DNA from 2 places in the Cellulophaga sp. HaHaR_3_176 genome. Region 2 is predicted to be linked to the other one. Evidence: riboswitches for the same ligand, from Rfam matches in the RefSeq annotation. Region 2 holds a riboswitch; the other holds the start of a gene.
The links. Region 2 has a riboswitch for thiamine pyrophosphate ahead of tenA (thiaminase II). Riboswitches for the same ligand answer to the same signal wherever they lie in the genome.
Positions count from the first base shown of each region.

Region 1: linked by a shared signal. The riboswitch ahead of thiS (sulfur carrier protein ThiS) and the one ahead of tenA (thiaminase II) in region 2 are both predicted to bind thiamine pyrophosphate.

Region 1 covers NZ_CP058990.1:617,669-625,678, forward strand. The annotation lists gene H0I23_RS02745 (carboxymuconolactone decarboxylase family protein) at 1-251, opposite strand, end outside; gene tatC (twin-arginine translocase subunit TatC) at 244-1,074, opposite strand; gene H0I23_RS02755 (SIS domain-containing protein) at 1,077-2,042, opposite strand; gene recQ (DNA helicase RecQ) at 2,246-4,447, shown strand; TPP riboswitch at 4,603-4,697, shown strand; gene thiS (sulfur carrier protein ThiS) at 4,813-5,016, shown strand; gene thiC (phosphomethylpyrimidine synthase ThiC) at 5,076-6,935, shown strand; gene H0I23_RS02775 (thiamine phosphate synthase) at 7,088-7,678, shown strand; gene thiE (thiamine phosphate synthase) at 7,716-8,010, shown strand, end outside.
Region 2 covers NZ_CP058990.1:3,007,089-3,015,098, reverse strand. The annotation lists gene H0I23_RS13245 (glycerol-3-phosphate dehydrogenase/oxidase) at 1-1,150, shown strand, start outside; gene H0I23_RS13240 (NAD(P)H-dependent glycerol-3-phosphate dehydrogenase) at 1,147-2,148, opposite strand; gene H0I23_RS13235 (nicotinic acid mononucleotide adenyltransferase) at 2,321-3,247, shown strand; gene H0I23_RS13230 (SulP family inorganic anion transporter) at 3,452-5,086, shown strand; gene thiD (bifunctional hydroxymethylpyrimidine kinase/phosphomethylpyrimidine kinase) at 5,087-5,902, opposite strand; gene tenA (thiaminase II) at 5,890-6,546, opposite strand; TPP riboswitch at 6,679-6,772, opposite strand; gene H0I23_RS13215 (cytochrome c) at 6,812-7,288, opposite strand; gene H0I23_RS13210 (YheT family hydrolase) at 7,326-8,010, opposite strand, start outside.

The sequences.
Region 1 (8,010 bases), 1.4 Mb from region 2:
TCCATCACCTCTTCTTTGGTAACTCCTTCTTTGTGAGAACTCTCTAAATGGTATTTTACGCAATCATCGCAACGTAAAACGGTAGAGGCTACTAAGCCTAATAACTCTTTAGTCTTAACATCTAAAGCTCCTGCAGTAAATGCGTTTGTATCTAGATTAAATATTCTTTTAATTATTTTATTGTTGTCTGATAATAACTTATCATTCATCTTAGAACGATATGCGTTGAATTCTTCTATTTGATTAGGCATTTTTTCTTCTTTTTTCTTTTTTAGCTTCTTTTCTTAAAACAGAGCCAGATATGTAAATACTTATTTGGTATAAAAACAATACAGGTATAGCTACTACAACTTGGCTAGCAACATCTGGCGGAGTTATTACTGCTGATAAAATTAATACAACAACAAGTGATATTTTTCTATATTTTTTAAGAATTTCAGGCGTTACTAGTCCAATTTTAGTTAAAAAATAGATGATGATTGGTAACTCAAAAATAATTCCACATGCAATTACAGATGCTCTTAAAGTAGATATGTATGAGCTTAAATCGAACTCATTTTTTACAACATCACTTACCGAATAAGTACCTAAAAAGTTGATAGAAAACGGAGCTACTACATAGTATCCAAATAACACTCCTAAAAAGAATAAAAAAGATGCTATTACAATAAAACCTTTAGAACTTTTACGTTCTTTTTCATATAAACCAGGACTAATAAATTTCCATGCTTCATATAAAACATAAGGGAAAGATAAAATAAAACCAGCCCAAATAGAGGTCCAAATATCAGCAGAAAACTGCCCAGCCATAGTTCTACTTTGTATCGTAAAAGGTAGTTCTTCTGCACAAAAATCAGAAGTCATTCCAAAATAAGTAGCAATCCTACAGAAAAATTCATAGGTAGGGAAATTCATTCGGCTAGGAGCAAAAATTATAGAATCAAATATAAAACCACTCATGGCAAATGCCACACAACCAATTATTAAAACCGCTAACGTAGCGCGTATTAGATGCCAACGTAACTCTTCTAGATGATCTAAAAAAGACATCTCATTTTTTACTTCATTCTCCATTACTATATAATTCCTTCGTTGATTAGGTTGTGTAAATGTACAACACCCAAATAAGTGCCGTCTTTTATGGCTAATAGTTGTGATATACCTTTAGACTGCATTAGGTCGAGAGCTTTTACAGCTAGCATATCGTTATCTATAGTTTTTGGGTTACTCGTCATAATATCCTTTGCGGTAAGCCCTTTAATATTATCATGTTTATTCAGCATTCTTCGTATATCACCATCAGTAACAATACCCACCACTTTATTATTTTCAATAACAGCAGTAACGCCTAACATTTTTTCTGAAATTTCTACAATTACAGTTTTAACATCGGCATCTATTGCTACTTGAGGTTTGAGATTGTTTTCTGCAATATCTGAAACACGAAGATATAATCGTTTGCCTAATGAACCGCCTGGGTGGTATTTGGCAAAATCTTTACTACTAAAACCACGCAATTCTAATAAGCATATTGCAAGAGCATCACCTAAAACCAATTGAGCTGTAGTACTTGTTGTTGGAGCAAGGTTATTAGGGCAAGCTTCCTTTTCAACAAAACTATTCAAAATAAAATCAGATTGTTTTGCTAGAGTAGATTCTAAATTACCCGTCATACCAACAAGAATATTACCTCCTTTTTTGATTAAAGGAACTAACATTTTAATTTCTGGAGTATTACCACTTCTTGAAATACAAATTACAGTATCGTTTTCTTGAATTGTTCCCAGATCGCCGTGTATAGCATCTGCAGCATGCATAAATATAGAAGGAGTACCTGTAGAATTTAAAGTAGCTACAATTTTAGAAGCTATTAGAGCACTTTTACCAATACCCGTAATAACTACTCTGCCTTTAGAATTAAGGATGTGATTCACAGTATCAGAAAACTTATAATCTAGTAAAGTAGATAAGTTTTGAATAGCATTAGCTTCATTCTCAATGGTTCTTCTTGCTATATCGAGTATTGCTGTGTTTTCTTTCAATTTAAATAATTCAATTATCTGGTTGTATTCCTAAAAGAATGTCTTATATTTAAATACAAAATTACATAATCTATATGTTATAGTATATTTTAAACACTTTAAAGTGGAATTTTGTTTTTGTTCGAAAATTATAGGTTCTAAATAGTATTGTGCTTTAATATTGTCAATACTAAAAATGTAGAAAACTAATAGTAAACTAAATTATGAGTTTGAGTGATATTGATTTGCATTCCTCACTAAAAAAATATTTTGGATTTTCTAAGTTCAAAGGTCTTCAAGAGAAGGTAATAACAAGTATTCTTAAAGGAAAAAATTGTTTTGTAATTATGCCCACTGGTGGTGGTAAGTCGCTATGCTATCAACTTCCTGCTTTAATGCAAGAAGGTACAGCTATAGTAGTTTCGCCATTAATAGCATTAATGAAAAATCAAGTAGATGCTATTAGAGGTGTATCTTCAGAAAATGGTATTGCTCATGTTTTAAATTCGTCTTTAACTAAGACGGAGATAAAGCAAGTGAAAAGCGATATTACAAATGGAATAACGAAACTGTTATATGTAGCTCCTGAATCGTTAACAAAAGATGAGTATGTTGAATTTTTACAATCTGTAAAAATATCATTTGTTGCTGTTGATGAGGCGCATTGTATATCAGAATGGGGACACGATTTTAGACCAGAGTACCGAAATTTAAAAAATATTATTAGTCGATTAGATGATAATATTCCAATAATAGGTTTAACAGCAACAGCAACTCCAAAAGTACAGGAAGATATTATTAAAAATTTAGGTATTACTGATGCAGATCTTTTTAAGGCATCATTTAATAGACCTAATTTATTTTATGAAATACGCCCTAAAACCCAGAATATTGAAGCTGATATTATTCGTTTTGTAAAACAAAACTCAGGTAAGTCAGGTATTATATATTGTTTGAGTAGAAAAAAAGTAGAAGAATTTGCTCAAATATTACAAGTAAACGGAGTTAGTGCTGTACCGTATCATGCAGGTTTTGATACTAAAACACGATCTAAATATCAAGATATGTTTTTGATGGAAGAGGTTGATGTTGTAGTAGCAACAATTGCATTTGGTATGGGTATTGACAAACCTGATGTTCGCTTTGTTATTCATCATGATATTCCTAAAAGTATTGAAAGTTATTATCAAGAAACTGGTAGGGCAGGTAGAGATGGTGGAGAAGGACATTGTTTAGCATTTTATTCTTATAAAGACATAGAGAAGTTAGAAAAGTTTATGTCTGGTAAACCTGTTGCTGAGCAAGAAATTGGTAATGCATTGTTACAAGAAATGGTAGCCTATGCAGAAACTTCGATGTCTCGTAGAAAATTTATCCTTCATTATTTTGGAGAGTATTTTGATGAGGTGAATGGAGATGGAGCCCTTATGGATGATAATACAAAAAATCCAAAAGACAAAGAAGAAGCAAAAGATGATTTGGTAAAAGTTATTAAGGTGGTGAAAGGCACTATGGAGAAGTTTAAATCCAAAGAAATAGTCAAAGTACTTACCGGAAAAACGAATGCAATTATAGCATCACATAAAACAGACGAAAAACCTTTTTTTGGTATAGGTAAAGATAAAGGTGTTGAACATTGGATGGCTTTAGTGCGCCAAGGCTTAGTAGCTGGTTACATGAAAAAAGAAATAGAACAATACGGCATTCTTCATGTAACAGAAAAAGGAGCAGCTTATTTAGAGAATCCTGTTTCTTTTATGATGACTAAAGATCACGTATACAATCAAGCTACTGACGATGCTATTGTAAGCGCAGCTAAAACTAGTGGAGGAGTAGCAGATGAAAAATTGCTGAAAATCTTAAAGGATTTAAGGAAAAAAGAAGGTCAAAAACTGGGAGTACCACCATTTGTTATTTTTCAAGATCCATCTTTACAAGATATGGCTCTTAAATACCCGATTAGCATTGAAGAGTTAGTAAATATTCATGGTGTAGGAGAGGGGAAAGCTAAAAAATATGGAAAACCATTTATTAGTTTTATCAAACAATATGTTGAAGATAATGATATTATCAGACCAGATGATCTAGTTGTTAAAAGTACTGGTGCAAATTCAGCTTTAAAGTTATATGTGATTCAAAATGTAGATCGTAAGCTTCCATTAGATGATATTGCTTCAGCAAAAGGGTTAGCCATTCCTGATTTAATAAAGGAAATGGAACAGATTGTGTATAGCGGAACGAAATTAAATATAAGCTATTGGATCGATGAAATTTTAGACGAAGATCAGCAAGAAGAATTGCATGATTACTTTTTAGAAGCAGATTCAGATGGAATAGAAGATGCTATTACAGAGTTTGATGGTGATTATGAAGATGAAGAATTACGCCTTTTTAGAATTAAATTTATTAGTGAAGTTGCCAATTAAAAACTTCTTTTAGTAAAAAAATAGACTATAACACTCCTAAATTTTAGGGGTGTTATTTTTTTATAGGCATGTTACTAAATTGTTAATTCTTAGAAATTATCATTTAAATATCCTCATTCCGGTTTTAGTATCATAGTTTTTTTATAGTTTTACAGAGTAAACTTTAGGGGTGTTCCTTTTACGGAACTGAGAAATACCCTTTGAACCTGATGCGGTTAGTACCGCCGAAGGGAAAAGTTGAAAAATACCTTGAAATGGGTATTTGCAACCTTTTCATATGTGTGTGCTTTGTTCTTAAAGCACCTCATTTTTCAAAGAATATTCTCTGCTTTTAAAATTTACAGCATATTTAAAATATACTGTACATGATTTCTATTTTAGTTAACGAAAAACCAATACGTATTCAAAAAAATACAAACGTATTGCAACTTCTCGAAAAATTGCGAACTCCTCAAAACGGAATTGCAGTCGCTTTAAACAATACTATTATCACCAAAGATTTCTGGAAATATGAAATCTTGGATGATAATGATTCACTTCTGATTATTCAAGCCACTCAAGGCGGTTAATTGCACTTTAGAAACTCCAAGCACAGTATTTATTTCTTAAAGATCAAATCTCACAATATATGAAAAGCAAAGACACCGCACCAAAAAACGAAAAGCTTAGCACGCAACCTTTTCCTAATTCTAAAAAAATTTATGTAGCAGGAAAACTACATCCACAATTAAAAGTGGCCATGCGAGAAATTGCGTTGAGTGATACTAAAGATTCCTTGACTGGCAAACTTACGCCAAACGAGCCAGTTACGGTCTATGACACTTCAGGACCTTATACAGACCCTACAAAAGAAATAAATGTTCACAAAGGAATAGATAGAATCCGTGAGCAGTGGGTTTTAGATCGTGGAGATGTAGAACAATTAGAAGAGTTTAGCTCAGAATATTGTAATGAACGTCTAAACAATAAGAATTTAGATCATATGCGTTTTTCACTTCTAAAAAAGCCAATGCGTGCTAAAGAGGGCAAAAATGTAACGCAGCTGCATTATGCTAAAAAGGGAATAATCACTCCAGAAATGGAATACATTGCCATTCGTGAGAATCAGCGTATGGAGGAAATGACCGAAATTGCCAAACAGCACAAAGGAGAACATTTTGGCGCGGCAATCCCCGATAAAATTACGGCAGAATTTGTACGAGAAGAAGTGGCTAGAGGTAGAGCTGTAATTCCTAGTAATATAAATCACCCAGAAGCAGAACCCATGATTTTGGGTCGTAACTTTTTGGTGAAGATAAATGCCAATATTGGAAACTCTGCCGTAACCTCTTCCATAGAAGAAGAAGTAGAAAAAGCGGTTTGGGCATGCCGTTGGGGGGCAGATAATATTATGGATTTGTCTACAGGGCAAAACATCCATGAAACTAGAGAGTGGATTATTCGAAACTCTCCAGTACCTGTAGGGACTGTGCCTATTTACCAAGCTTTAGAAAAAGTGAATGGCGTCGCAGAAGACCTTACTTGGGAAATTTTTAGAGATACACTTATTGAGCAAGCAGAACAGGGAGTAGATTACTTTACAATTCATGCAGGTGTTTTATTGCGTTATGTACCTATGACCGCTAAACGAGTTACAGGTATTGTTTCTCGTGGAGGTTCTATTATGGCCAAATGGTGTTTAGCACATCATAAAGAGAGTTTCTTGTACACACATTTCGAAGATATTTGTGAGATTTTAAAACAATACGACGTAGCGTTTTCTTTAGGAGATGGTTTACGTCCTGGATCTGTTGCAGATGCTAATGATGAGGCACAATTTGCAGAGTTAGAAACATTGGGGGAACTAACAAAAATAGCCCGTAAGCATGAAGTGCAATGTTTTATAGAGGGCCCTGGTCACGTACCAATGCATATGATCAAAGAAAATATGGAGAAGCAAATAGAACTTTGTGATGAAGCTCCTTTTTATACGTTAGGACCTTTAACTACAGATATTGCGCCAGGTTATGACCATATTACCTCCGGTATTGGAGCCGCTATGATTGGTTGGTTTGGTTGTGCTATGCTATGTTATGTAACACCAAAAGAACACTTAGGATTGCCTAATAAACAAGATGTGAGAACAGGAGTAATTACGTACAAGCTTGCAGCCCATGCGGCCGATTTAGCAAAGGGGCACCCAGGGGCGCAACATAGAGATAATGCACTCTCAAAAGCGCGATTTGAATTTAGATGGGAAGATCAGTTTAATCTAGGACTAGATCCGGAATTAGCTCGAGAGTATCATGATGAAACCTTGCCTGCCGATGGGGCAAAAGTGGCACATTTTTGTTCTATGTGCGGACCTAAATTTTGTTCTATGAAAATATCACAAGAAGTAAGAGATTTTGCCGCGGAGCATGATATTGTTGATAATGAAGTCATTCAAAAAGGAATGGAGGAGAAGTCTAAAGAATTTAAAGATAAAGGGTCAGAAGTATATTTGTAGTATACACAGGAGGTTCCTACGCCTTGGAAAAAGGCGTAGTCGGGCTTTCCGTTATATCTTTTGCCTATTCGTATAAGTTTATGTCGTTTTACGCCATAAATTTACACCAACAGCAAAAGGATGCCACTGCAATCCCTAACCCAAAAAAAAGTATGATAGTTCTTATAGCGCCAGAGGAAGATATTGCCAATGAAATTGAAATTTTACACCAACTTTTTGAAGCCGGTTTAGTCTATTTTCATTTAAGAAAGCCTTCTAAAAATTATCAAGAGCATTGTGATTATTTAGATTTGATAGATGAGAAGTATCATAACCGTATCGTTGTGCATTATTTTCATGAATTAGTGAATGTATATAATTTAAAAGGTATTCATTTTCAGGAGCAAAAAAGAATAGATCATATAGATAATCCAGGGCAATATTTTAAACCGCTCAATATGTATGGTAAAACCATCAGTTCTTCATTTCATGATCCAGACGTTTTAAAGGCTTGTGGGTTTGAATTTGATTATCATTTATTAAGTCCCGTTTTTTCTTCAATTTCTAAAAAAGGATATGAAGGTAAAGGTTTTAAGGTAACCCATATTCAAAAACGGATTATTGGTATGGGCGGAGTTACAGAGAACAATATTGAAGAAATTCATCAATTAGGGTATCAAGGTATAGGAGTTTTAGGCGGAGTCTGGAATAATAGTGCTCCTGTAACAGCGTTTAAAGCCATGCAAAACTATTACAACAAATAACAAAACTACAGACTAATATATTTTAAATAGAATATCAATGCAATTACCAAATTTACACTACATATCACAAGGAGAAACACCTCAAGAGCATTTAAATAATATCAAAAGTGCCTGTACGGCAGGTGCAGCATTGGTGCAGCTACGATTAAAAAATTTGAGTCCTAAAAAGGTTTTGAAATTTGCTACAGAAGCCCGAGAAATTACAGATCATTATCAAACTAGATTGATAATAAATGATCACTATAGAATAGCCAAGGAGGTAAAAGCAGATGGTGTTCATTTAGGAAGAACAGATACTTGCCCGACTATTGCTAAAAAGTATTTAGAAAGCT
Region 2 (8,010 bases):
TGATGCACGTTTGACTATTGAAAATATAAAAACAAGTTTACAACACGGTGCAATGGCATTAAACTATGCATCGGTAAAAGATTTTGTGTATACGAATGAAAAAATAGCAGGAGTAAAAGTTGTTGACGGTATTACGAATGAAGAGTTTACTATAAAATCTAAATATGTAATAAGTGCAGCAGGCCCTTGGGTAGATGAGTTGAGGAGTGTAAATAATTCAAAAAAAGGGAAACGTTTACATTTAACAAAAGGTGTTCATTTAGTTTTTCCTTATGAAAAATTACCTGTAAAACAATCAGTGTACTTTGATATTCCTGATGGTAGAATGATGTTTGCTATTCCGAGAGGAAAAATTACATATGTTGGTACTACAGATACTAACTATAATGATGATAAGGACCATGTGAAAACAGATTTAGCAGATGCGATGTATTTGATTTCGGCTGTAAACAACATGTTTCCATCTATTGAATTAAATATGGAAGATATAGTATCGTCTTGGGCGGGTTTGAGACCTTTAATTCATGAAGAAGGTAAGTCGGCTTCGGAACTTTCACGAAAAGATGAAATTTTCACCTCAGATACAGGTTTGATAAGTATTGCAGGTGGAAAGTTAACAGGCTATAGAAAAATGGCAGAACGAGTATTAGACAGAATTGTAAAGCTTAATGAAGAAGAAGGTGGAAAGGAATTGAAAGAATGTTTTACAGATAAAATTCCTTTGTGTGGCAATGATTTCAAAAAGTTTAAACATGTAAAAAAATATATCACAGAAATTAATACACGACTAAAACCTGAAGGTTTTGAAAAACATGATGCTTGGTTTTTGGTTACCAATTACGGTAAACAAACTGAGATTATTCTCGATAATTATGCTCAACTAAATGATGAAGATAAAAAAGTACGCTTGGCTAAGGCAGAACTTAAATTCGGGATTGATTACGAAATGATACAAAACCCGATGGATTTCTTTATTCGTAGAACAGGTCGTCTATATTTTGATATTGAAAGTATCCGCTATTTAATGACTCCTATTTTAGAAGAGTTTAAAATAGTTTTTAACTTAGATGACGCCAATGTTGAAGCTTATAAAGTCGAATTAGAAAAAGAAATAGACGAACATTCTAATTTTTCTTTAACTAGAGGTTAATCTAATTTGTCGGTCAAATCTTTAAAAACTTTTTTAGGGTTTTTGTCATTATAAAGTATTTGATAAACGGCATCTAGTATAGGTGTATTTGTTTTTTTGTTCTTGTCTTTATCTAATTTATAGGCACTTTTTGTAGCGTAATATCCTTCGGCAACCATTTTCATTTCCATCATGGCACTTTTAACGGTATACCCTTTTCCAATCATGTTTCCAAACATGCGATTACGACTAAATACAGAATAGCCGGTAACTAATAAATCACCTAAATATGCTGAGTTATTAATGTTGCGTTTCATGTTGTGTACTTTTTTAATATAGCGTTTCATTTCACGAATAGCATTACTCATTAAAACACTTTGAAAATTATCACCATAACCAAGCCCATGAGCAATACCAGCAGCAATAGCATATATGTTTTTTAACATAGCAGCATATTCAGTGCCTATGATATCATCAGAAATTTTAGTTTTAATATAATCGCTACTTAAATGTTCGGCAACGATTTCAGCTTTATCTTGGTTGGCACAAGCAATTGTCAAATATGATAAACGTTCAAGAGCAACTTCTTCTGCATGGCAGGGGCCAGTTATAACACCGATATTTTCAAATGGTATGTCATATTTTTCATTAAAATGCTCACCTACAATTAAACCTGTTTCTGGTACAATACCTTTAATTGCAGAAAAAATGGTTTTACCTTCTAACGAGATCTTTAATTTTGATAGTTCTGTTTCTAAAAATGCAGAAGGGACAGCAAATATTAGTATATCGGCATTGTTGATTGCAATATTAATATCATCAGTTAAAAGTAACTGCTTTGTATTAAACTCTACTGAACTTAAATAATTAGGGTTGTGGCCTTGAGTTCTAATATGCTCAATCGCATCAGAATTTCTCATAAACCAGTGAATAGTATCAACGTTTTCTGTCAACATTTTTACTATTGCTGTAGCCCAACTTCCTCCACCTAAAACTGCAAATTTCAAATCTCTATTCATAGTCCATTATCTAAAAAAAAGTAAGGTAAACAATTCTTTAGAAGTTTGCCAAAAACTTTATCTCTTTACAAATTTAACAAAATTAAAAACAATGTAGATTGCTGATAAATAGTGTTTTGTGTTTTTTGGCACGAGAATTGTTTTGTGATAAATAACCATAAAGATTTAGATTATGAGAAAATTAAAATTATTATTCGGATTCGTATTTGTAGGAGTGTTAGCAGCATCTTGTTACACAGAGGTGTTTATAGAAGATGATTATATAATTGAAGAAACTCGTTTTAATGTAAATCAAGTACTAGCATCAAGTGAGTTGTGGTATGTAGATATTAATGCAACAATTGGGAACGGAGAAATACCTTTTTTGCAACGTGCATTTACTGTGACTTTTGATGGTGGTGTTTTGTTAGCTAATAATAATTTATCAGGTATTGGAAAAACAGGAAATGGTTTTGGAATAGATGTAGGTACATATAATGGTTTTGATGGAATAGTAGAAATTAATCATGATATTGATGGAAGCTGGGTTCTTGGTGTTTTTGTAGTGAATAGTAAAACGATTGAATTGTATGATAGTAGATCTGATACATCTTATTTTTTAAAAGGATATCAAAGAAGTAATTTTGATTACGATATGGTTTTTTATGATAATATTCAGTATTTCTTGCAAGAATATGATGCTTGGGAAAAAGTATATACTAGTAACGAAGGAGCTTTAAATGATTTTGATAACGAAAACTTTCTTCAATTCTTAACGGGTAATCAGTCAGATTTTTTTAGATCTTCAATAGATAATAGGGGAACAGGAATAAATACCTTGCAATGGGATTTTGAAGGGGATTACCAAGTATATGATGTTGCTAATGATAACTCGTTGAAAGTTTTAACCTTGAGTTACGATTTTATTGGAGATGATTATTTTGAGTTATATGTAATAAATGATAAAACGATTGAATTATACCACCCAAATAGTGGAACAACGTATGAATTTAAAGGTAGGGGGTATATACAATACTTAAAAACCGATGAAAATGCGACAACAAGAAAAAGAATAAAAGTTGATAATCCAATAATGAATGTTACTAGAAAGAAAAAATAATTAAAATAGTTTTTTAGGTTGGTAAGTTTTGTAACCGCTTTAAGATTAATATCTTAAAGCGGTTTTTTAATACTTATTTTTTAAATTATTTTAAGAATCAACAAAAAGGAAAGATGTAATCTGCTAATTATGTTATAATTAAGGCTGCATAGTGTCGTGCAGTTGAAAAGTAGTACTTTTGCCACTTCAAAAAAATTAGTACAAATAATGAATTTTATCAAAAAACTTACTTCCAATCCTAAAAACGATTTTTTCGCAGGGGTAACCGTGTCTCTAGCGATGATTCCAGAAGTGGTGGCTTTTGCTTTTGTGGCAAACATCGATCCTTTAGTGGCGTTATCAGGGGCATTTATTGTTGGGTTAATTACAGCAATTTTTGGAGGTAGACCAGGCTTGATTTCAGGTGCAGCTGGTGCTGTGGCAGTTATTTTTGTAGACTTAATAAAAGAAGGTCATGTTAGAGGTTTGGAGTTTGATATTCCTGTAGAGAATATGGGGTATTATTACTTGCTTGGGGCTGTTATTTTAATGGGGCTTATTCAAATTTTTGCAGGTGTTTTAAAATTAGGTCGCTTTGTACGTTTAATTCCGCATTCAGTAATGATGGGGTTTGTAAATGGTTTAGCTATTGTCATCTTCATGGCGCAAGTAAAAATGTTTAGCCATAAAATACCGAACCCAGACCCGAGTGCTGTTGAAAGGTATTTAAGTATTTATATGCAAGGAGCTGAGTTGTATATGATGATTGGTTTAGTATTGTTTACAATGGCAATAATTCATTTTTTACCTAAGTTAACTACTAAAATACCAGCAGCATTAACAGCAATATTGATTACTACTTTCGGTGTTATATTGTTAGATTTAGATGTAACAACTGTAGGTTCATATATTAGAGAAGGTGGAGGAGATGGCTTAAGTGGTGAATTTCCAACACCTAATAAAGAGTTTTGGCAATTTTTACCTTTTAATTTAGACACGTTTACGTTTATTCTTCCGTATGCTTTCTTAGCTGCAAGTGTAGGTTTAATAGAAAGTTTGATGACTATGAATTTAGTAGACGAGCTAACAGATACTCGTGGTAGAGGTAATAGAGAATGTGTTGCTCAAGGTTTTGGTAACATTGCGAGTGGTTTGTTAGGCGGTACAGGTGGTTGTGGTATGATTGGCCAAACAGTAATTAATATAAATGCAAAAGGTAGAGGAAGATTATCTGGTATTGTAATGGCGGTAACATTACTTTCTTTTATTTTATTTGCTGATACATATATTGAACAAGTACCTATTGCAGCATTAATAGGAGTAATGTTTATGATGGTTATAGAAACTTTTGCTTGGTCAAGTTTTAGAATCTTAAAAAAGATTCCTATGTCAGATGCATTTGTTTTAATTGCAGTATCTGCTATAACCGTGTTTTTCGATTTAGCTATAGCAGTATTTATTGGTGTAATTATTTCAGCTCTTGCTTTCTCTTGGGAAAATGCAAAACGTATTCGTGCTCGTAAAAATGTAGATGAAAACGGAGTGAAAACATACGAAATTTTTGGCCCTTTATTTTTTGGATCAACAACTGGTTTTACTGAAAAATTTGATGTAGCTAATGATCCGGAAGAGGTTGTTATTGATTTTAAAGATAGCCGTATTGCAGATATGTCAGGTATTGAAGCTATTAATAAGCTTTCTGAACGTTATAAAATTGCAGGTAAAAAATTACATTTAAAGCATTTAAGTAAAGATTGTATAAAACTTTTAGCAACTGCCGATGATATTGTAGATGTTAATGTTTTAGAAGATCCAAAATATAAAGTTGTTGCCGACGGATTTAATTACGACGACCAATAACTACCAAAATTTATAAAAATGATGTAGCGGACCATGCCCTTTTCCTAGTGTATGGTCCGCACTTTTTTTAATAGCACCTTCCAAGTATTCTTTTCCTTTCAAAACAGATTCATTTAAGGTGAACTCTTTTGCTAAAAAAGCAGCTATAGCCGATGATAGGGTGCAGCCTGTACCATGTGTATTTTGGGTCTGTACTTTTTTTGAAGTAAGTTCGAAATATTCTTTCGAATCAAAATTGTAAAAAATATCAGTAAGAGTGTCATTGTTTAAATGGCCAGCCTTTAATAAAACAGAGACGCTATAGGCATCTGCTAATTCTTTTGCATAAAACTTTAGATTAGTGCCTTCAATTTTTTTGTTTAATAGTATTTCACATTCAGGTATATTCGGGGTAATAATTGTCGCAATGGACATTAGCTTACTCTTAATGGCTTTAATAGCATTGTCTAATACTAGCTTGTCGCCAGATGTAGCTACCATAACAGGATCTATTACAATTGGTGTGGCTTTGTATTTTTCAAGCGTTTTTACAACCATGTTAATAATTTCTGTAGAATGGAGCATTCCAATTTTTATGGCATCGGTACCGATATCATCTAAAACGGCTTGTATTTGCTTTTGTAAGTGTAGCACTGGAACTGGGTGTATATCAGTAACACCAATTGTATTTTGAGCAGTTAAGGCTGTTATTGCAGAGGTGCCATAGCAACCACAGGCACTAAACGTTTTTAAATCTGCTTGAATTCCTGCTCCACCGCCAGAATCACTGCCTGCAATAGTTAAAACTCTAGCGTAGTTTTGTGTCATATTTTCCATTTTTCTAAAGTATAGGCACTTTCCCAAAATAGCCATTCCATTTTTGATGCCAATAAAAATGAATTAGTCATTTTTATACGAGTTTCTTCTGTTGTTTTTTCAGCATATAAATCGCAAATTTGAATAGCTTTCTGCACAGCAATTCCAAAATCTTCACCAGCATAAGTATTAATCCAATCTTGATAAGGGTTGTTCTCCTTAGTTTGATGTTCTAAAATAAAATCACCAACTTTTTTATATATCCAAAAACAAGGTAACACTGCGGCAAGTGCCTCTTCAATTGAGTTTAAGTTAAATGTTTTATTTAAAAAACCAACATATAAAAGGCAAGAAGGTGATAGCTTAGCGTTTGTAGTGTCATCTATATTTTTAAGATATGTAGCGTGCAAAATTTGCTCCACTTTTATAGTGTCATTTGCAAAACTTAAAAAATGTTCAACATGTTTTGGATCTTCTAATTTAGTACCAATGCCTGCTAAGATTTTACCAAAATCTGCTAAGTAAAATGCATCTTGTTGTATGTAAAATTCAAATTTTTTTAAAGGAAGAGTGCCGTCAGCTAATTCGTTTATAAAAGCATGATTAGTGATTTTTTTGAAAGTAGGGCTCATTTTCTCCCAAGTATGTTCACTCCACTTCATCATAGTGTCTGTTTTGAAGTGGTTTTGAATAAAAATAAAAAGTAATTTTTATCAATTGTAAAATTCATAGTTGCAAATAGTTTTAACAAGTAGGTAAAACGATTGCACACAGGTAACAAATGATAGTTTTCTATGAAGATGCAAAATGCGTTTCCCTTCGTTGCTATTAAACAAATCAGGTTCAAAGGGTAATTTCTCAGCCCCCAAAAGAGCACCCCTAACGATTAAAATAACTACGGCTACAATTTTGTAGCCGTAGAGGATAACATTATAAAGTTCTTAAATACTCGGCAATAGCTCTAGTGTCGTCTTCAGATAAACCACTATCTAACATAATTGCATTATTATACTCTTCTAACAATGCTTTAGCTATTGGATCTTTTTTAAGCATTTCAGTTGGGTTTTTAATCATATTCATAACCCAAGCCGGATTTCTTCTATCGTAAACACCAGCCAAAGCAGGGCCTATCATTCTTTCCTCAGCCATATGACAAGCAGTACAAACCGTACTATATTTAGCTTCACCAGCGGCTGCTAAATCAGTATCTATATCAGAAAATTCGATATCCTTAAAAGGGCCAATACCTTCATTATCCATGTCAACAGGAACACCTTTTGAAGCACTAGTAGCTTTATCTTCAGTTTTGGTACGTTGCATGTCAAAACCACCTTTTTTTTCTTCTTTTTTTTCACCACAACTAGTTAATAGAACGCCAATTGCTAAAATGCTAAGTATTTTTTTCATTATTGAGTTAATTTATTAAAACACTAAGATAAGTTATTTACAAAAATTCTTTTATAAAATCAATAGATCTTTTTTCAGTATAAGTTGTGTTTTTTACTCCGAAAAAGCCAACATGACCACCGTAATTAGGAATTTCTAAATGTAAATTTTCATTTTCTTGAGCTTCTTTTTTAGGATAACACTCTGGCCCTAAAAAAGAATCGTTTTTGCTATTGATAATTAAAGTTGGCACTTTTATATTTGGTAAAAAAGATAGGCAACTAGATTTTGTGTAATAATCAATGGCATCAATAAAACCGTGTGCTTTACTTGTATATACATCATCAAAATCTTTTAAAGTTTTAATGCTTAAAATTTCTTTATCTGAAATTTTATCAGGGAAAAGCTGTTGCTTAGCTCGTAATTTTTCTATTAGATGTTTTTTAAACCTAATTGCGTAAAGCGCATTTTTAGGCTTCAGCAACTCTTTTAACGAACTATGTAAATCACATGGGACCGAGACTGCTACAGCTCCTTTTAATTCAGGAGGTAGTTTTCTTTTTTCACCTAAATATTTAAGCACTAGGTTACCGCCTAGACTAAAACCTTTTATGAAAATTTGAGCGTATTTATTTTTACTTAGTATATGATTTATAACAGACTCTAAATCTTCTGTTGCGCCAGAGTGATACGATCTAAATAATGCATTAGGAGTACCGCTGCAACTGCGTAAATTTATTGCG